Regions from separate parts of the Dyella sp. SYSU CM1112 genome, predicted to be linked through region 1. Evidence: predicted binding sites of a transcription regulator. Region 1 holds the regulator's gene; the other holds the start of a gene.
What was found. Region 1 encodes FliA, which starts transcription of late flagellar genes. Its sites were predicted from a motif close to TAAAGTTTNNCNNNCNNNGGCCGATAA; they were not measured.
Positions count from the first base shown of each region.

Region 2: the regulator FliA is predicted to act here: its motif matches at 3,525-3,551, upstream of AC4HNJ_RS10770 (methyl-accepting chemotaxis protein).

Region 1 covers NZ_JBZEGI010000003.1:326,928-337,103, reverse strand. The annotation lists gene flhB (flagellar biosynthesis protein FlhB) at 1-999, shown strand, start outside; gene flhA (flagellar biosynthesis protein FlhA) at 1,030-3,120, shown strand; gene flhF (flagellar biosynthesis GTPase FlhF) at 3,279-4,610, shown strand; gene AC4HNJ_RS07175 (MinD/ParA family ATP-binding protein) at 4,695-5,636, shown strand; gene AC4HNJ_RS07170 (RNA polymerase sigma factor FliA) at 5,638-6,372, shown strand; gene cheY (chemotaxis response regulator CheY) at 6,639-7,046, shown strand; gene AC4HNJ_RS07160 (protein phosphatase CheZ) at 7,043-7,687, shown strand; gene AC4HNJ_RS07155 (chemotaxis protein CheA) at 7,941-9,893, shown strand; gene AC4HNJ_RS07150 (flagellar motor protein) at 10,081-10,176, shown strand, end outside.
Region 2 covers NZ_JBZEGI010000006.1:128,611-138,786, reverse strand. The annotation lists gene AC4HNJ_RS10775 (GGDEF domain-containing protein) at 44-1,876, opposite strand; gene AC4HNJ_RS10770 (methyl-accepting chemotaxis protein) at 1,827-3,494, opposite strand; gene AC4HNJ_RS10765 (MFS transporter) at 3,658-4,899, opposite strand; gene AC4HNJ_RS10760 (VOC family protein) at 5,025-5,513, opposite strand; gene AC4HNJ_RS10755 (carbohydrate-binding protein) at 6,158-7,495, shown strand; gene AC4HNJ_RS10750 (carbohydrate-binding protein) at 7,750-9,327, shown strand; gene AC4HNJ_RS10745 (diguanylate cyclase domain-containing protein) at 9,455-10,176, opposite strand, start outside.

The DNA of each region.
Region 1 (10,176 bases):
TCGTACAGCTCCAGCATGTATGTGCATCTGCGGCATATTTATGCGCTGGGCCTGGATTACTCGCGCGACGCTTTGTTCAGCGATGCCCTGATGTCGCGCGTGTTCCACGCCGTGATGGGCGACACCCTGGCGCTGCTGATTCCGGTGTTTGCCGCCACCTTGATCGCCGCAGTCGGATCGTCCGTGTTGATCGGCGGCCTCAACTTCAGTTCGGAAGCCCTGGTGCCGAAGTTCGAACGGCTGGATCCGATCGCGGGATTTGGCCGTCTGTTTGCGCTCAACGGCCTGGTGGAACTGGCCAAGTCGCTGCTGAAAGTCACCTTCATCGGCATCGCGCTGATCATGTTGTTGCGTCATGACGAAGTCGCCGTGATGGCTACCGGCAACGGCGCCATCGGTTACGGCATTGGCGAAGCGCTGTTGCTGGTGGCGCATGCGGCTTTGCTGTTTGCGGTGGTGCTGATGGTGATCGGCGGCATCGACGCGATCTGGCAGCGCTTCGATTACGGACGGCGCCATCGCATGTCCAAGCAAGAGGTGAAGGACGAACACAAGGAAACCGACGGCAATCCGCAGCTGAAAGGTCGCATTCGCCAGATGCAACACCAGATCGCGCGCCGGCGCATGATCCAGGAAGTGCCAAAGGCCGACGTCGTGGTAGTCAACCCCACGCACTTCGCCGTGGCGTTGCGCTACGACGACACGCGCATGCGCGCACCGCGCGTGGTGGCGAAAGGCGTGGATGTGCTCGCCCAGCAGATCCGCCTGGTTGCCGATGCACATCGCATTCCACTGGTGGAAGCGCCGCCGCTGGCGCGCGCGCTGTATGCGACCACCGAGCTTGGGCACGAGATTCCGGCGGCGCTGTATGTCGCGGTCGCGCAAATCCTTGCTTACGTCTACCAACTCAAGCAGGCCACCGAGCAAGGTGGTCCCAGACCCACGGTACCGAAGCCGGATGTGGATCCCGAGCTGCAGGGCCGTTACCGCCAACCGTAAACGAAGCACGTAACTTTCAAGGCGATACGCATGGCTAACGCAAGCGTTCTCGATACCTTCAAGCAGGTCAGCCGGCGCGGTGTCGGTGCGCCGGTAGTGATGCTCGCCATGCTGGCGATGCTGATGCTGCCGCTGCCGCCGTTCGTGCTGGATATTCTCTTCAGCTTCAACATCGCATTGTCGCTGGTGATCCTGCTTGCCGTGGTCTATGTGATGCGGCCGCTGGAATTCGCGGCGTTTCCCACGGTGGTACTGCTGGGCACCTTGCTGCGGCTGGCGCTGAACATCGCATCCAGTCGCGTGATCCTGTTGCACGGCCATGATGGCGCCGGTGCGGCGGGCAAGGTGATCGAAGCCTTCGGCGAGTTCGTGATCGGCGGCAATTTCGCGGTTGGCCTGGTGGTGTTCGGCATCCTCACCATCATCAACTTCGTGGTGGTAACCAAGGGCGCCACGCGCGTGTCGGAAGTGACCGCACGCTTCACCCTGGATTCGATGCCGGGCAAGCAGATGGCGATCGACGCCGACCTCAATGCCGGCCTGCTTACGCAGGAACAGGCGCGCGAACGCCGCCAGGAAGTGCGCGAGGAAGCGGATTTCTACGGTTCGATGGACGGTGCTTCGAAATTCGTGCGCGGCGACGCCACCGCCGGCATCCTGATTCTTTTCATCAACATCATCGGCGGCTTTTTCGTCGGCATGTTGCAGCATGGCCTTTCCGCCGCCGAAGCGGCGCGCACGTACACCTTGCTGACGATCGGCGATGGTCTGGTTGCGCAGGTGCCGGCGCTGATGTTGTCGATCGCTACGGCGGTGATCGTTACGCGCGTGTCCAAGTCGCAGGACATGGGCAAGCAGGTGGTCGGGCAAGTGTTTGCGCAGCCGCGTGCACTGGCCGTGGCCGGCGTGGTGCTGGTGGTGATGGGCATGATCCCAGGCATGCCGAACATCGCGTTCCTGCTGTTGGGCGCGGTGTGCGGCGGTTCCGCCTGGCTGATGATCCGGCGCGAGAAAGAGACGAAAGAGCGGCAAGCCAAGGCATCTGCCGAGGCGTTGCCGGCGCCGGCATCGGCCGAGCGCCTGGAGCTGGGTTGGGAAGACGTGGCCAGCGTCGACCCGGTTGGCCTGGAAGTGGGTTATCGCCTGATCCCCCTGGTGGATAAAAACCAGGGCGGCGAGCTGATGGCGCGCATCAAATCCGTGCGTCGCAAGCTCTCGCAGGAGCTGGGCTTCCTGGTCGCGCCGGTGCATATCCGCGACAACCTCGATCTGGGTCCCAACACGTACCGCATTTCGCTGATGGGGGTGCCGATGGGCGAGGCGGAGGTTTATACCGAGCGTCATCTGGCGATCAATCCCGGTCGCGTGCACGGCACCTTGCAGGGCGTGGCGACGCGCGATCCTGCCTTTGGATTGGAGGCCGTGTGGATCGAGAACAGCCAGCGCGATCATGCGCAGGCGCTCGGTTACACCGTGGTCGACCCGGCGACGGTGATCGCCACGCATCTCTCGCATATCTTGCAGAACCATGCCCATGAGCTGCTGGGTCATCAGGACGTGCAACAGCTGCTGGACCGCCTCTCGCAGAGCGCGCCCAAGCTGGTGGAAGACCTGGTGCCCAAGCGCCTTTCGCTGGGCGTGGTGGTGAAGGTGCTGCAAAACCTGCTGGCCGAGCGGGTGCCGATCCGCAATATGCGCACCATCGTCGAGTCTTTGGCGGAGCACGCGGGGCAGAGTCAGGATCCCGGCGCTTTGACGGCCCATGTGCGTGTGGCGCTGGGCCGCCAGATCGTCCAGGAAATTGCCGGTCTGGGCACGGAAATCCCGGTTCTGACGCTGGCGCCTGAGCTGGAACAGATCTTGCTCGGATCTCTTTCAAGCAGTGGTGCAGCAGGTGCGGCCGTCGAGCCGGGGCTTGCCGACCGCCTGCAGCAAAGCGTCGCTGAAGCGGCGCGGCGGCAGGAGGCAAACGGCGAACCGGCGGTGATGTTGGTACAGCCGCAACTGCGTCCGTGGCTCTCGCGCTTTACCCGCCACGTGGCCCAGAACCTGCATGTACTGGCTTACAACGAAGTACCGGACAACCGTCGTGTGCGATTGGTGCAGGCGATTGGGCGCTGACGGCAACGCCGGCAGCGCGCGGGCCACGGATGGCACGCCGTGAATCAAACACGAACAGCGACAAGGCAAGGCGGCAGTGAGGGATATCGGATGACCATTGATAGCGTGAACAAAAAGCAGCTGCACGTGGCATCCGGTGTCGATCACAGGAGCACCCCATGAAGATCAAACGCTTCATCGCAGCTGACATGCGCCAGGCAATGCGCGATGTGCGCGCCGAGCAGGGCGCCGATGCGGTGATTCTCTCCACCCGCCGGCTTGAGGAAGGCATCGAGATCATCGCGGCTGTCGATTACGACGAAGCGCTGATGCGCGAAGCGGCACGTATCAATGCGCCCACGGCGGCTCCTGCGCCGGCGCCGATGCAGCCGCCGGTGAAAGACGTCGCCAAGGCGCCCATGAAAGAAACGCCGAAGGAGCGCGCCAGGGAAGTCGCCAAGCCGCCGGTAAAAGAACCGGTGCGGGAAACGCGCGCTGCCACGCCGCCGCCACCACCCATGCCTGCAAGCGAGATCGCGTCGCTGCAGCCGGTGATGGAACAGCAGGCGTTGGAAGCCGCGCGCATGCGTACCGAACTCGGCGGCCTGCGGCAGTTGCTGGAGCAGCAATTATCCAGCCTGGCCTGGAACGATATGGAACGCCGCAGTCCGATGCGTGCGCGCGTGTTGCGTGACATGTCGCGGCTGGGCATCGATTCCGATGTGGCGCGGCAACTGATCGACGAACTGCCGGAAGACATCAATGCGGATCAGGCGCGCTACTTGCCGCTCGGCCTGCTGAGCCGCAGCCTGAAGGTGAGTGGCCGTGGCCTGGCGGATGTGTGTGGGGTAACGGCGCTGGTCGGTCCCACCGGCGTCGGCAAGACCACCACGATCGCCAAACTGGCCGCTTGCGCGGTGATGCATCACGGCCCGCAGCAAGTGGCATTGGTGAGCACCGATCACTATCGCATCGGCGCAGCCGCGCAGCTGGAACATTACGGCCGCCTGCTCGGCGTGCGCGTGTATCCCGCGTACGACGCGGCCGGTCTCGCGCAAACGCTGCATCTGCTGCGCGAGCACCACACGGTGCTGGTCGATACCGCTGGCGTTTCCGGCAACGATCCGCGCCTGCAGCAGCAGATGGATGTATTGCGTGAAGCAAGCACGCGCGGAGTCGCCAAGCTGCGCGCCTGCCTGGTGTTGGCCGCGAACGCACAATCCTCCGCGCTTGAAGAATCGGTACGCGCGTACCTGTCATTGCAGCCGAGCGTGTGCATTGCCACCAAGCTCGACGAGGCGCCAAGCCTCGGCGGCCTGCTGTCGGTGCTGATTCGCCATCGCCTTCCGCTCGATTGCACCACTGACGGACAACGCGTTCCCGAAGACATCAGCGCCGCCGACGCGCGCGTGCTGGTGTGCCGCGCAGCGCAGCAGCAGCGAAGGCTGGGGCCGGCGAGCGACGATCTGGATATGGCCGAGCGCTTCGGCATGGCGGTGGCGGGTCTATGAAATCGATAAGTGCCAAGAACTCCAGTTGCATGGCTTGCGTTCCGCCTCTGCGTGCGGGGGAAGGGACAAGAAAGGCGGCATCGCATGAATGAGGCATTGCAAGTGAACCAGGCAGCAGGCTTGCAGAATCTTTTTTCCACTGTGCGCGGGGATCGCGAGGAAATGGACGTTTTTCATCAGGCGGCCAGTCTGCGGCCGGTGGTGTCACGCTCCCGCACGACGCGCACTATTGCCGTCGCCGGCGGTAAAGGCGGTGTCGGCAAGACCACGGTGGCGGTCAATCTGGCGATGGCCTTGGCCATGGGCGGACGTGACGTGATGTTGCTGGATGCCGACATGGGCGTTGCCAACGTGGATGTGCAGCTCGGCCTGAATCCGGCGCGTCACGTGGGGCATTTGCTGGAGGGCCTCTGCGCACTGCAGGACCTGATCATTCCGGCACAGCACGGCCTGAAAGTGATTCCGGGCGGATCGGGCGTGCGCCGGCTGGCCAAGATGGGCAATGGTGAGCATGCCGCGGTGATCCGTGCTTTCGACGAGCTGATCCAGCCGCCGGAATTCCTGATCGTCGATACCGCTGCCGGCGTGGCCGACAACGTAGCGATGTTCGCTGCGGCGTCCGACGACGTGGTGATGGTGGTGTGCGACGAACTGGCCTCGCTCACGGACGCCTACGCCTTGATCAAGATCCTGGCGCATGACTTCGGCGTGCGCCGCTTCCACATTGTCGCCAACATGGTCCGGCAGGCGGGCGACGCAAGGAAACTGTACGAAAAGCTGGCGCGTGTCTGCGGACGCTTCCTGGATGTCGCGCTGGATTACATGGGTATGGTGCCGCAGGACGAATGGCTGCGGCAGGCGATCCGTCGGCAAGGTGCGGTGGTCGATTTGTGGCCATCCAGCCGTGCTGCGATCGGATTCAAGCAATTGGCAGGTGCGGTCGATACATGGGAAAAACCCGCGTACCCGGATCTCGGCCGAATTGCCTTTTTCAGCGGCCAGAGCGCGCCGGCTGCGGGGTGGTGAGATGAACGTGGCTTCGGAATATCTGCAGCTACAACGCGAAGATGCGGACCAACTGGTGCGCAAGCATGCGCCGCTCGTGCGGCGTATCGCTTACCACTTGATGGGTCGTCTGCCTCCGAGCGTCGACGTAGGAGATTTGGTGCAGGCGGGCATGATCGGTTTGCTGGAAGCGGCGCGAAACTTTACGACTGATCGCGCGGCCAGCTTCGAGACGTATGCGGGTATCCGCATACGCGGCGCGATGCTGGACGAATTGCGGCGCACGGACTGGACCCCCCGTTCCGTGCATCGCAAGGTGCGTGAAGTCGCTGAAGTGGTGCGGCAGATTGAAAACGAGACCGGCGCGGATGCGGAAAGCGCCGAGGTGATGAAGCGACTCGGCATCAGTGCCGAGGAATATCACCAGGTGCTGGCCGATGCGACCAGCGCGCGCTTGCTCAGCCTGACCGCGCCCGATGACGGCGAAGGCGGCGATGCCAGCGCGCTGGACGTAGCCGACAACGACAGTCTCGGTCCGCAGGACAGCTTCGAGCAGGACGGCCTGCGCGGAGCATTGGCGGAAGCGATCAGCACGCTGCCCAAGCGCGAGCAACTGGTGATGTCCCTGTACTACGAGCAGGAGCTGAACCTGAAGGAGATTGGCATGGTGCTCGGCGTGACCGAATCGCGCGTGTGCCAGATCCATGGCCAGGCCCTGATCAGGTTGCGTGCGCGCATGGGCCAGTGGCGCGGTTAGCAATCACGAGTGAATCGATAAGGAGCAGGTAACGAGCGTTTCGACAATCAGCGCAAATCACCCGTTTGCGCCGATGGGTGCGGTTCCCTTTCTTCGGGAGAGGGCTTCGCCAGGGGATGACGGTACGGCCAGCGCGTCAAGGCTCAGCCGGTCGCATTTCCTGCGGAACCTTCTTCCGAGGGAAGACAGGCAACTACCACCGGTCCGCGGCGCTCACTCGTTTCCCGGCTCCTCCCCCTCGCTTCAAACGTTTTTGGAGAACGTGTTTGGACAAGAACATGAAAATTCTGGTGGTAGACGATTTCTCCACCATGCGGCGCATCGTTCGCAACCTGCTGGTCGAACTCGGCTTCAGCAACCCGTTGATCCAGGAAGCGGACGACGGCCATAACGCGATGGCGATGTTGAAGGCCAACACCTTCGACATGGTCGTGACCGACTGGAACATGCCCAACATGACCGGTATCGAGCTGCTGCAGGCGATTCGCGCCGAACCCAAGCTGAAGGGCCTGCCGGTGCTGATGGTGACCGCCGAGAACAACCGCGAGCAGATCATTGCCGCCGCCCAGGCCGGCGTGAACGGCTACATCGTCAAGCCTTTCACCGCGATCACGCTGAAGGAAAAGCTGGACAAGATTTTCGAGCGCCTGGCAGCCAGTGGAGCTTCCGCATGAATGCAAACGCGATCGCCGCATTGAACGACGGCTTGCCTCCTGAAGTGCTTGATCTGCTCAACAGCAAGGACGGCGCAACGTTCGAACAGGCGCTGGATACGATGGTGCGCCAGCGCGAACAGCATCTGTTCCGCGCCCTGGGCGTGCTTGCCCGCGACCTGCACGGTGCCGTTTGCCGACTGGGCAGCGACCTTGCCAACGAAGGCGTGCCGGACAGCATGGTCGATGCGCGCAACTATCTGGGTGAAGTGCTGGAAATGAGCGCGCAGGCCGCCCACCGCAGCCTGGATTTCGTCGACCGCATCCGCCCGGAAGCCGAGGCACTGTCGAATAACGCTACCGCCGTGCTGGATTTCAACAGCGGCGAAACCGATCCGGCTGCCGTGCTGGCGCGCCAGGCCAAGGTGTTTGCCAGTGCGTGCTGCGAAGGCCTCAATGACATGGTGCTGGTGCAGTCGTGGCAAGACCTCGCCGGCCAGCGCGTGAAGAAGGTCGTGAGCTTTATCGAAAGCGTGGAATCGTCATTGCTGGAACTCGTGCGCCTGACCGGTGCGCTGGCCGGACGCGAAGCGCCGGTAGAAGTGGCGAAAGTTTCCAGCCAGGACGAAGTGGACCGTCTGCTGAGCGAGTTTGGGTTCTGAGCATGCTGGGGATGCCTGGTCGTCCGCTGCTGCAACTGACCACCTCTCCGCTTGCGGGAGCCAGGTCGCGTACCAGCGTGTGGGTGAGCCGCAAGCCAAGGACTGACCATAAACAATTCCCTGTCTCGCGTGATGCTCGGGAAGCGGCGGCGTCAACCTTGCAGCAAGCTCGTGCAACCCCACCCCAACCCTCCCCTGCGCACAGGGGAGGGAGTACATCCCGGCATGTTGCAGCGCGCAGGAAGGCACATTGATGGATGCCAATCTCGACAGCGAACTGCGTGACGATTTCCTGGTCGAGGCCGGGGAGCTGGTGCAGCGTCTTGGTGAACAGCTAGTTGAACTGGAAGCGTCGCCGCACGATCGCGAACTGCTCAATGCCGTGTTTCGCGTGTTTCATACCGTCAAGGGTGGCGCGGGCTTCTTGAGCATCGAGCCGATGGTGCAGTTGTGCCATTGCGCGGAAGAATTGCTCAACGACGCGCGTAACGAGAAGCTGGTACTGAACGCGGCACACATGGATGCGCTGCTTGAATCGCTGGATTTGCTCAATGCGATGATGGCTGCGTTATCCAGCGGCGAGGCCATGGCGTCACCGCCCGAAGCATTGCTGGAGCGTTTGCGCCCCGTCGTCGAGACGGCCGTGTTCGCGGCGCAGCCTGCTAAACCTACGCGTGCAGCCGATCCGATCGAAGCCGAGTTCGAAGCGCTGCTCGACACCTTATATGGACAGGGCGGAGTGCCGGGCGCACCCAAGCACGCTTCCAACGAGATCAACGACGACGAATTCGAAAGTCTGCTCGATGCGTTGCATGGCAGGGGCAGCGCCCCCGGCGCCAAGGCGGCCGAACCCGAAAAGAAAGACATCAGCGACGACGAGTTCGAAGCTTTGCTGGATAACCTGCATGGCAAGGGCAGCGCGCCGGGTCAGGCGGCGGCAGCTTCGCCGATACCGGCACCCGAACCGCCGCGTGCGGAACCCGTGCGTGCCGAACCGGCACGTGCAGCGGCCAGTGCAAAATCGTCGGCAACCGAAAGCACGGTACGCGTGGATACTGCACGCCTGGATGCGCTTGTCAGTCGCGCCGGTGAATTGGTGTTGCTGCGCAACCGGCTGCTGAGCCTGGCTACGCGCAGCGACAACGAAACGCTGTCCGCGATGGCCGGTGACCTGGATCGCGTATCGGATGATCTGCAGACTGCTGTGCTCGGCATGCGCATGCAGCCGGTGGGCCGCCTGTTCCAGCGTTTTCCGCGCATTGTGCGCGATCTGGCGCGACAGCTCGGCAAAGATATCGAGCTGATCACCGAGGGTGAAGATACCGATCTGGATCGCAGCCTGGTCGAAGCACTGGCCGATCCGCTGATTCATTTGCTGCGCAATGCGGTCGATCACGGTCTTGAAGATCCGGCCGGCCGCGAGCGTGCCGGCAAACCGAAGAAGGGCAAGGTCACGCTGTCGGCCAGCCAGCGCGGCGAGCGCATCGTGATTTCGGTCAGCGACGATGGTCGCGGCATGGATCCGGAAGTGCTTCGCCGTAAAGCGGTAGAGAAAGGTGTCATCGATGCGACGCAGGCGGCACGCCTGTCCGAGGTCGAATGCTACGAACTGATTTTTCGCCCCGGCTTCAGCACTGCTGCCACGATCTCGGATATTTCCGGACGCGGCGTCGGCATGGACGTAGTGAAGACGCGTGTTGCCGAACTGGGCGGCACCTTGCAGGTGCAATCGCGTCTGGGTCACGGCAGCACCTTGGAGCTGACCGTGCCGCTCACGCTCGCCATTTTGCGGGTGCTGATGGTGCGCGTGAGCGATCGCCTGTTTGCGTTGCCGTTGGGCAACGTCAGCGAAGTCTTCGAGCTGAGCCCGCAACATGATCACATGCTCGACGGGCGCCGCGTCGCCGCACATCGCGGCCGCGCCCTGGTGCTGGGCGATCTGGGCGATTGGGCCGGCGTAAGCGGGCCGGGCGGATGGCATGTGGTGGTGCTGCATGTGGGTCACATGCATCTCGGCTGCCTGGTGCATGAAGTCATCGGACGCGAAGACGTGATGGTGAAACCGCTGGGGCCGTTGTTCGAAGGCGTGCCGGGTGTCGCCGGGGCCACTGTCACCGGCGATGGACGGCTTGCCTTGGTGTTGGATCTTGCCGCGTTGTCGCAAGAAGGCGGCCGCTTGCTACCTGCGCTGAAGGTGTCGGCGTAATGGGTACCTTCAACGACAACCGATGTTCGGTGTTACCCGATATGGCTCCCTTCCCTGCTTGCAGGGGAGGGTTGGGGTGGGGTCAGGCACTTGCCTCAGGCTTTCCCGCAAGGGTGCACCCGCTCTTAACTTCTCCTTGCAAGCAGGGGGAGGGACCACGGGCCAGGTTCCAGCAAGGAATAGTGACATGGATGTCGTAAGCATTGCCGGCACCATTCTTGCCTTCGTGGTGCTGATTGTTGGCGCCATCCTCAAGGGCACCGATGTCACCGCGCTGTGGAAT
Region 2 (10,176 bases), on a different contig from region 1:
AAACAGCTCCCAGCGCGAGCCACGCCAGTCCTGTAAACAGGCCCTAGGGCATTTCACCGGCCAGCAAGTAGAACCCGACCTGGGCGCGCTTGGCGTGCCGTTTTGCGCGGGCGGCCAGTGTCGCCAGCGTTTCCGGGTGGCCAGGGAAAGGGGGCGCAACGCGAACGGCGCCAATCGCCACCGTGGTCAGCGGGAAAAACTGTGTATTGCCGTGCCTGTCCTCGCCGACGATGCCTTCGCGGAGGATGTCTTCGGAAGCAAACAATGCACGAGCCCGCTGATTGAACAGCTCGACGATGTGATGGCAGCGAGCTTCCCAGTCGTCGCTCTGAAATACGAGCAGGAAATCGTCGCCGCCGATATGGCCGACAAAGTCGCAGCGCGGATTCACCTGTGCCGTCAGGATGCCGGCCAGTAGCCGGATCATTTCATCGCCACGGAAATAACCATATTGATCGTTGAACGGCTTGAAATGATTGAGATCCACATAAGCGACGGTGAACGGCAGTTCGGCGCGCAGCAGTCGGGCGACGTGCTCCGTCACGGGGATATTGCCTGGCAGGAAGGTCAAGGGATTGGCGTAGCGCGCCGCTTCGATGCGCAATTCAGTGACACGTCGCACTAGCGATTCGCCGGTGCCTAGGCCGAGGTAGGCACCATCGCGGATGATGACAAACCCATCGCTGAGGTAGCGTTGGTCCTGGCCACGCAAAATGTCCGCCATGCTCTCCAGTGATTGATGTACGTCGCACAGCAGGGGTGCCTCATGCATAAAGGCAGTGCAGCTTTTGCGACCATACAGTTCGCGCGTATAAGGTTGAGCCATGCGTTCGCTGAATACGCGGCGGTTGATGATTCCGACCGGCCGGGCTTCCTCTACCACAGCCACTGCATGAAGTTCGGGAAACTTTGAAAATAATTCGATGACATCATGATTGGTGTGGCGACTGGTAAGCGGTGGCGCGTCGATCACCAGATGACCGAGATGCATGGGACGCTGGGTCACCGGGCCGCGCGGGCGCGGCGGTATGGCAACGGTGCTGTGGCTCAGCGCGGTGCGAGCTCGGGCGCTGATCTCATCGATGGTCCGCGGCGAAGGGTACCCAAGCAGAAATCCCTGTGCATAGGGAATGCCCAGTTCGCGCAGCATGCATAGGTCATCGGCGTCTTCCACGCCTTCGCCGACCAGATCCGCGCCCAGCGTTTCGGCAACTTGGCATAGCGCGCGCACGATCGCGAGCCGTTCGGCGCTCTTGGCCAGTCCGTCAATCAAATAGCGATCGATCTTCACTACTTCGGGATGGATTTCGTTCCACATTTCGAAATTGGAATGCCCATTGCCGAAGTCGTCCAGTGCGAAACGCACACCGTGGGCGCGCAAATAGCCCAAGGCATGGGCGAGCCGGGCCGGCTCCTCGACGATGTCGCGTTCGGTCAATTCAACCGTGATGCGGCTGAGATCCATGCCGCCTGTGCTGAGCGCTGCGAGCAAATCGTCGGGCCGAATCGATTCCTGCATGAACGCCTGCGCACTCAGATTGACCAGCAGACGTCCGGGCGCGTTTTGCGCTGTGAACGCACCGCACACTGTACGCGCGGCAGCAAGCTCGAATTCGCCAAGCCTCCCTTCGGCGCGAGCCAGGTTCAGCAGCTCCGGCGTGCTGATGCCTCCGAGTTGTTCGTTGGAGCGAGTCAATCCTTCGTGTGCCACGACATGTAATGTATCCAGGCGCACTAGCGGCTGGAATACGGCGCATAGGCCGCTTTGCGCGCGATCGAGCAGCGAGGTAAAGCGGCCGTTGTCGCGGAAGAGTGCCATGCGCGGATCAGGCAGCTTGATCGAAGAACGGCGTCGTTGAGGGTTGAAGATCGTCATCGCCCTGGGCGTTTGCGTTTGCGTTGGCGGGCAGGGCGGCTTGCTCTGCCCGAGGCTGCTCTCGAATGCGGAAGAAATCCATCTGCACCAGCAGTGCTTCCGCGCTGCTCCGCATCATCTGGCTCATGAGGGCCGTGCGTTCCACCAGCGCTGCGTTTTCCTGAGTGGTGGCATCCATGCCCGAGATAGCTAGATTCACCTGTGTAATGCCAGTCGTTTGTTCCTTACTGGATAGCGCCATGCCCGCCACTTTTTCGGAAACGTGTGCAGCACTGGCAACGATGCCGGATAAGGCTTCGCCCGATTGCAACGCAAGAACGCGGCCTTCCCCAAGTGCCGTAGCGCTGTCTTCGATCGATTCCTTCACGTCGCGTGCGGCGGTAGAACAGCGTTGCGCGAGCTGCCGGATTTCACTGGCAACCACGGCGAAGCCGCGGCCATGTTCGCCTGCATGCGCCGCTTCCACTGCCGCGTTGAGGGCCAGCAAGTTGGTTTGGAATGCCACGTCGTTGATGAGGCTGACGAACTCAGTAATACGCTGGCCGGAGCGGTCGATGGCGTCCATGGCCGTAACCGTCCGGCGAACAATCTGCTGCCCCTGCTCAGCGAGCTGGCGCGAGGCGGTGGCAACCTGGTTGGCTTCCTCAGCGGCAGTGGCAGTTTCGGCCACGCTTGAGGCCATTTGTTCCATCGAGGCGGAGCTTTGCTCGAGGCTTGCCGCCTGGCTTTGCGTACGCAGGCTCAGCGCATGCGTGTTTTCTTCCAATACATGGGCATCATGGCGTACATGGGTCGCACCGTTGCGGACCTCTCGCACCACGTTCACCAGTTGGTTTTCCATAGTGACAAGTGCACGCAGCAGGCTGCCGATTTCATCGTCGCGGCCCACTGCAACGGGCTCGCCCAGTTCACCACGCGCAATACGTTTGGCGACATCGGACGCAAGACGCAATCGCGCCCCAAGGGCGCGAATCAGAATGCCATCGCTAAGCGAGGCCAGCAGCAGCGCGCCGGCAAAGACTGCGAGCAATATCAACAGGCCGCGACGATTGGCCATGTGCTGGTTTTGCGACTGTGCGTTGCCGGTCGCCAGTGCGTTTTCGAACAAATTGGTGAAGTCGCTTTGCAACGGGACCAAGGAAGGTTGTACGTCAGTGGCGAGCTTGAGCTGTGCGATATCGAACTGTCCTGCCTGTAGCAAGCTGAGCGTATCGTCCATGGCCTGATCGGCGTCTTTGCGATGTTCCGACGCGAGGGTGAGCAGTGCTTTCTGCTGTGTGCCGAGGCTGCTTTGCAATAACGGCGACCAATAGCGATCGATGTCGACGCGATTGCTCTTGATGGCGGTGGCGGCGTCGTTGACGGCGGACGGCAAGCGCATCAATACCGCGTGGGAGAGCGCCTGGAAATCGTTGTTGAAATCGCTCTGGATACGGCCCACGTCGGAGATGGGGGCCAGGGTGCCGCCGACTACCGACTGGATGCGCTGGTCGGCTTTCATGAGCGAGATACTGCACAGGACGCCGATAGCTATCAGTAAGACAAGGATGCCAGCCAGGCGAAGCAGCAAAAGTTTGCGGAGCGTGACGCGGAACAGGCCGGAACGGAGCGAGAGCATGGAGCACACTTGGGGAAGGGGATACTTCACTAGTCGGCGAGCAGCGCCGCAACTTAAGCGGCAATAGCTGAAAAGCTCTTATATTTCAGCTATTTGACACCCTGGTTGCGGTCTCGGGAAAGTTGCGGTTGGGGTAGGGTGTCGAGGGCAAAAGGATTTGCGCTTATTCGGCGCCGATACTTACTGCGGCAGACAAGGTCGGTTGCTCGCGCATGGCTTGTGCGTGTAACACGAAGGCAAGCGCAATGGCTATCGCAGCGGCGAATGCGGCGAACCCGTAAATCGCGTTGTAGCCGAGGCCGCTGGCGACCCATCCGCCTAATGGTCCCGTCACGGCCATGGCGACGTCCATAAATACGGAATAGACCCCTAAGGCAGAGCCCCTGCTGGGGGCGGGGACACGATGCACCGCTTCAACGCCGAGCGCAGGAAACACAAGTGAAAAACCAAGGCCGGCAACAGCTGCGCCCAGACAGGCCATCCACGCGCTGCCAGCGAGACAGAGAATGACCAGGCCGATCGCTTCCACTAACAATGAAAGCATCGCAACGCGATAACCGCCCAGCCATGGAATGGTTCGCGCGAACAGGAAGCGAACGCCCACGAACACCACACCGAATACAGTCAGCGCAAGCGCGGCGTTCTGCCAGCCGTGTGCGGCGTAGAAGAGCGTGATAAAGGTAGCGATGCAGCCGAAGCCGACCGAACCCAGCGCGAGCCCGATGCCGTAAGGCACCACCCGTGCGGCCACGGTGCGAAAGGATGAACGTTCACCCGTGGCAGCCGCAGTGGCTCGCTTCAACTGGGCAAGCGGAAGCGCGACGAGTGGAAGCAGCAAGGAGACGATGCCAATCGCCGCAAACCCGAAATGATGCGCTACAACCACGCCCAAGGGGGCGCCCGCCGCCAATGCGCCGTAGGTAGCCACGCCATTCCACGAAATGACCCGCGCGGTGTGTTCATGGCCAACTTGCCCCATGCCCCACGCAATGGCGCCGGTACCGACACAGCTTTCGGCGCAGCCGAGCGCCAGTCGCGCGAGAAAAATCAGGCCGAGGCTCAACCATGGCCAATGCACGGCCAGTGCGCCGCACAGCAATAGCACACCGCTAACGACGCACATCGAGAGTCCGGTCAGTACGGTACGTTTGGGTCCTTTGGTATCCGCCATGCGCCCGGCGTGAGGGCGACTGAGCAGAGTGGCGACGTACTGCATGCTGATGGCGAGGCCTGCCAGCATCGCACCGAAACCTAGCTGGCTATGCACGAAACCCGGTAGCACCGCCAGCGATAAGCCGATAGTCAAATAGGCCATAAAGGTGAAGGCGACGGTGCTGAGGATTGCCAGCAATACACCGGACTGACGACCCGCAGGGGTCGCGATGGAGCGAGAGGCATCGGCCATGTGAGAGTACTTCGCAGGATCCGGGGCGGGGAAAACCGGATAACGGGCGCCATTATACGCCTCGCATGCTGCAATGCATCACGGCCGTGCGGAATTTATGTAACCGGCACTTTTCGTGCGGTGCCCTAGCTCGCCACACGCTGTAGCACGGACAGATCCAGTTTCTTCATAGTCAATACAGCCTGCATGACGCGCGTCGCGCTGGATGACGTGAGCCATTCCAGCAGTTGCGCCGGCACGATCTGCCAGGAGAGGCCGTAACGATCTTTAAGCCAGCCGCATTGTTGGGCAGAGGGATCACCATCCTTGGATAGGGCTTGCCAGTAGAAGTCGATTTCGTCTTGCGTCCGGCAATTCACCACCAGCGAGATGGCGGGAGTAAACGCAAACACCGGCCCGCCATTGAGTGCAGACATGGCTTGACCATCCAACTCGAAGGCAACCGTCATGACCGAACCTTCTGGTCTGCGCGCAGCTTTGGCCGTCTCCCTGTCGTAGTGGGTCGTTGCCAGGACATGTGAGTTTTCAAAGATGGATACGTAGAAGTGCACCGCTTGCTCAGCTTCGTGATCAAACCAGAGGAAGGGCGTGATGCGCTGGAATCGTGGGCTCATGGCATGCCTCCTATGAATGTCGTTTGTCTATGACTACGACGAACGCGCTGACTTGGAATCGACATGATGAGTCTGGGCACTCGAGACCATGCATGGTCTGCGATCACGGTAAAAAAGTACTGCTCGGCATGTGTCTTTCTATGCCGGCTCGTTAGGTGTTTGCCAGGATTACGGGACATGCATGCGGGTGGCTATCGTTGTCATGGATGTCCATATCTTTGTAGTCCGATTTGGAACGCATGCGCTAGCCATTGCAACCAGCCGTGCTTGCCGACGGGACAGTCATAAGAGTCGATAGTGCTTGATTGTCATCCATGATGATGCTGCGTTGCAGCGATAAAAGGCTACATTTTTAGGTATGAAGCAACGCATATGTGCAGGCCATGTGAATTCGCAGCTGCATGGATATGACATTTTTTTCTTTGCGATACGGATCACGTTCCAGCGTGGAAAGTTCTGCCAAATGTACTGGACAACGTTGTCATAAGGGGCAGATACTCGGCGCACTTTTGCAAGTTCATGACAAGCGGTGGTGTGCATGGACGCGAAAAGGCGACTGTCCCCCGTGGCTGCCCGGAAGGCGGTCATGTGATCGCCAATGTTCTTTCACTTGTTGCGGTTCCATCAGCCCTGGAGACAGTCCCATGCAAGAGAAGAAGTCGACGAAGTGGTCCACATTGGCGCTAAGCACACTGACCACGGCGGTCGGTGCGGCGTTATCTACAACCTTGCTCACTGTTGCGCCGATACAGGCCGTACATGCGCAAACGACTTGCGCTGCGGCCTGGAGTGCAACGGCCATTTATACGGCCGGCAATGTGGCCAGCGAAAATGGTGTCAATTACGAAGCGAATTGGTGGACACAGGGCAACGATCCCGCCACGAACAATGGTGGGCCTGGTAGCGGACAGCCTTGGACTTCGCAAGGTTCGTGTGGTGGTTCGCCGACCCCGACACCCACGCCGACCCCTACTCCCACCCCAACACCTACGCCGACTCCCACTCCTACGCCAACTCCCACGCCTGCGCCGAGCGGCTTCGTGTTCAGTCCGTACAAGGACGTCACGATCAATCTCAACTGGAACACCAACACCATGCAAACGGCGGTAACGGGAACGACGTTGCCATTGGTTGGTAGCGGCAGTTTCTATTCGACCGCCGAACCGAATCTGCCTGCGATTACCCTGGCTTTTGCCACCGGTTCGTGCGGTAGCGAAAGTTGGGGCGGTGTCACGGCATCCCAATTTGTTTCCGCCAATATCAACGCGCTGAACAGTGCAGGCCTCAGTTACGTGGTTTCCACAGGCGGCCAAGCCGGCGTATTCACGTGCTCGTCGGCATCGGCGTTCGAAAGCTTTATTGCGAGCTACTACACCTCGCACATGGTGGGCGTGGATTTCGATATCGAAGGCGGACAGACGCAGGCCGACATCCAGCAATTGGTGGCGGACGTAGCGGCGGCCCAGTCGCAGTATCCCAACTTGCGCTTCTCCTTTACCTTGGCGACGCTGGCGGCCTCGGATGGCAGCTACGGCGGTGTCAATTCGTTGGGAGCGGAGGTCGTTCAGGCCATCCAGGCCTCGAGCCCTGCACTGAAGAACTACACCGTCAATTTGATGGTGATGGATTACGGTTCTGCGAGCGCGGCTAACTGCGTCGTGGTGAGCGGCGCGTGCGAAATGGGTCAGTCCGCTATTCAGGCGGTGAAGAATCTGGAGCATGCCTATGGCATTCCGGCCAGTCATATCGAGCTGACGCCGATGATCGGGCAGAACGATGCGCAAGGTGAGATCACCACGCTCGCCGATGTGGACACCATCACCAACTATGCGACTGCCAATGGTCTGGCTGGGCTGCATTTCTGGTCGCTGGATCGCGACACGCCGTGTGCTGCGGGCTCGGCATCGCCAACATGCAATTCGTATCCATCAGCAGGTTCGCTTGCTTTTACCAATGAGTTCCTGAAAGACCTCGGCAAATAAAGCCGTCGGTACAGGAGCAGGGGAAATGCCGTTGCCGACCGGCGTGTCTGCCGGTCGGCAACGGTTCTGCAGAATGCGGCGTGCGGCGCAATATCAGCCGCAAGGGCCGCGCACGAGACGTTGCAAACCACTACACGCAGTACCGGGCATGGATGCGTGCCGGCGCTCGTCCCCACATGGCCGCCGGAATGCAGTCATGACATCGCCGATGTTCCTCACTTGTTTCGGTTCAAATCCAACTTTGGAGAAAGTCCATGCATGTGAAGAGATCAACGAAGTGGTCTACCTTGACATTGAGTACCTTGAGCACCGCCGTATGTGCGGCGCTTTCCACGACGGTATTGACCCTTGCTCCTGTGCAAACCGTGCATGCACAAGCAGCGTGCGCTGCGGCGTGGAATGCATCGACTGCTTATACGCAAGGCAACGTCGTTAGCGAGAACGGGGTCAACTACGTCGCGAACTGGTGGACGCAAGGAAACGATCCCGCCACGAATAATGGTGGGTCCGGCAGTGGTGAACCCTGGACGTCGGAGGGTGCGTGCGGCGGCGGTTCGCCGACACCGACACCGACTCCTGCCCCTACGCCAACCCCCACGCCGTCTGGTTGCGATCCGGCCTGGAATGCCGCGACCGCGTACAACGGCGGTGCGTTGGTGAGTGAGAACGGCATCGACTACAAGGCCAATTGGTGGACACAAGGTCAGGATCCAGCAACTAACAGCGGTGCTTCCGGCAGCGGGGAGCCGTGGACTGCCATTGGCTCGTGCAGCGGTTCGCCCACGCCTGCTCCGACCCCCACGCCAACGCCCACACCTACGCCGACGCCAACTCCCACGCCGACGCCGACGCCAACACCTGCGCCGAGCGGATTTGTGTTCAGTCCGTACAAGGACATGAGCATCAATATGAACTGGAATACGTATGCCATGTCGACCAACGTGACTGGCACGCTGATTCCCATTGTCGGCAGCGGCAGCCTGTACTCCACGCAAGAACCCAATCTCCCTGCGATTTCGCTGGCATTCGCCACGGGTGAATGCGGTAGTGAAAATTGGGCAGGTGTTACGCCGTCGGAATTCATTTCCGCCAATATCGCGGCTGGCGGCGCCAATTCGCTATCGAGTGCGGGACTGGATTACATCGTATCCACGGGTGGTGCTGACGGTGTGTTCACGTGTTCGTCCCCTTCGGCCTTCGAGAGTTTTATCGCGAAGTACTACACCGCTCAGATGATCGGGGTGGATTTCGATATCGAAGGCGGCCAGACACAAGCTGATATCCAGCAGTTGGTGGCCGACGTGGCGGCGGCGCAATCGCAGTATCCCAATTTGCGCTTCTCTTTCACGCTGGCGACGCTGGCTGCGACAGACGGCAGCTATGGCGGTGTCAATCAGCTGGGGCAATGGGTCATGCAGGCCATTCAAGCGTCGAGTCCGGCCATCAAAAACTACACCATCAATTTGATGGTGATGGACTATGGCAGCGCGATTCCCTCTAACTGTGTCGTGGTGAGTGGCGCATGCGAGATGGGTCAATCCGCGCTACAGGCCGTGACGAACTTGGAGCATGTCTATGGCACCCCCGCAAGCCACATCGAGCTGACGCCGATGATTGGACAGAACGATGCAAGTGGCGAGATCACGACGATCGCGGATATCGACACCATCACCAACTATGCATCTGCAAACGGACTGGCCGGTCTGCACTTCTGGTCCTTGGACCGCGATACGCCGTGTGCGGCCGGGTCGGCATCGTCGACATGCAACTCGTATCCGAGTGCCGGCGTGCTGAGCTATACGAACGAAATCTTGAAAGACCTGGGTAAATAGGGAGCAGGACGGATTTGCGGGCCGGGAGGCATGCTCGACCCGCAAGGCCGGATGTGACGGCAGGAACCGCCGGCCTGGAACGCTGGCGGTTCCTGGCCGGCATTGTTCCGTCACCTGGATTGATTTTTTATTTTCCGGCGGGAGAACGGGACGTCAGTGGCCGTTGGCGTCTTTGTTTTTTCATTTCATACATGGCCACATCTGCATGCCGCATCAGCTGCTTGCGGTCCTCCCCGTGCTCAGGATAGACGGCGACACCGATGCTTGAGGAAATTCGAAGGCAGCGGTCATTGATGGAAAACGGCTGGCTAAGCGTCTGGTGAATTTTTTCAGCCACCAGCGCGGCGTCTGCTGCCGCGCGAACGCCGCGCAGGAGCACCGCAAATTCGTCGCCTCCAAGGCGCCCCACTGTATCCGCATTGCGCAAGCATTGACGGATACGTCGGGCTGTTTCGCAGAGAAGCAGATCACCGGCCTCGTGGCCATAGGTGTCATTGGCCTGTTTGAAGCGGTCAAGATCGATATAAAGCACCGACAGGCCAGTCGAATCGCGTTTCGCCGCGATCAGTGCGTGGTCAAGGCGGTCATGGAACAGTTCACGATTCGGCAAACCAGTCAGCAAGTCGTGGCCTGCCATGTATTGCAGCCATGTCGCGCTTTGCTTGCGTTCGATCGCGGCGGCGACCTGATTGGATACGAATTGCAGAAGCGCTTGATGATCTTCGTTGTAGCGCACGTCGCCGGAATAACTCTGCACGGCGATCAGGCCGATGACCCCGTTGGGTGTTGTAAGCGGCACGCCGAGCCAGTCGAGCGCATCATGGCCGGCATAGGGAAGGGCGTCCAATA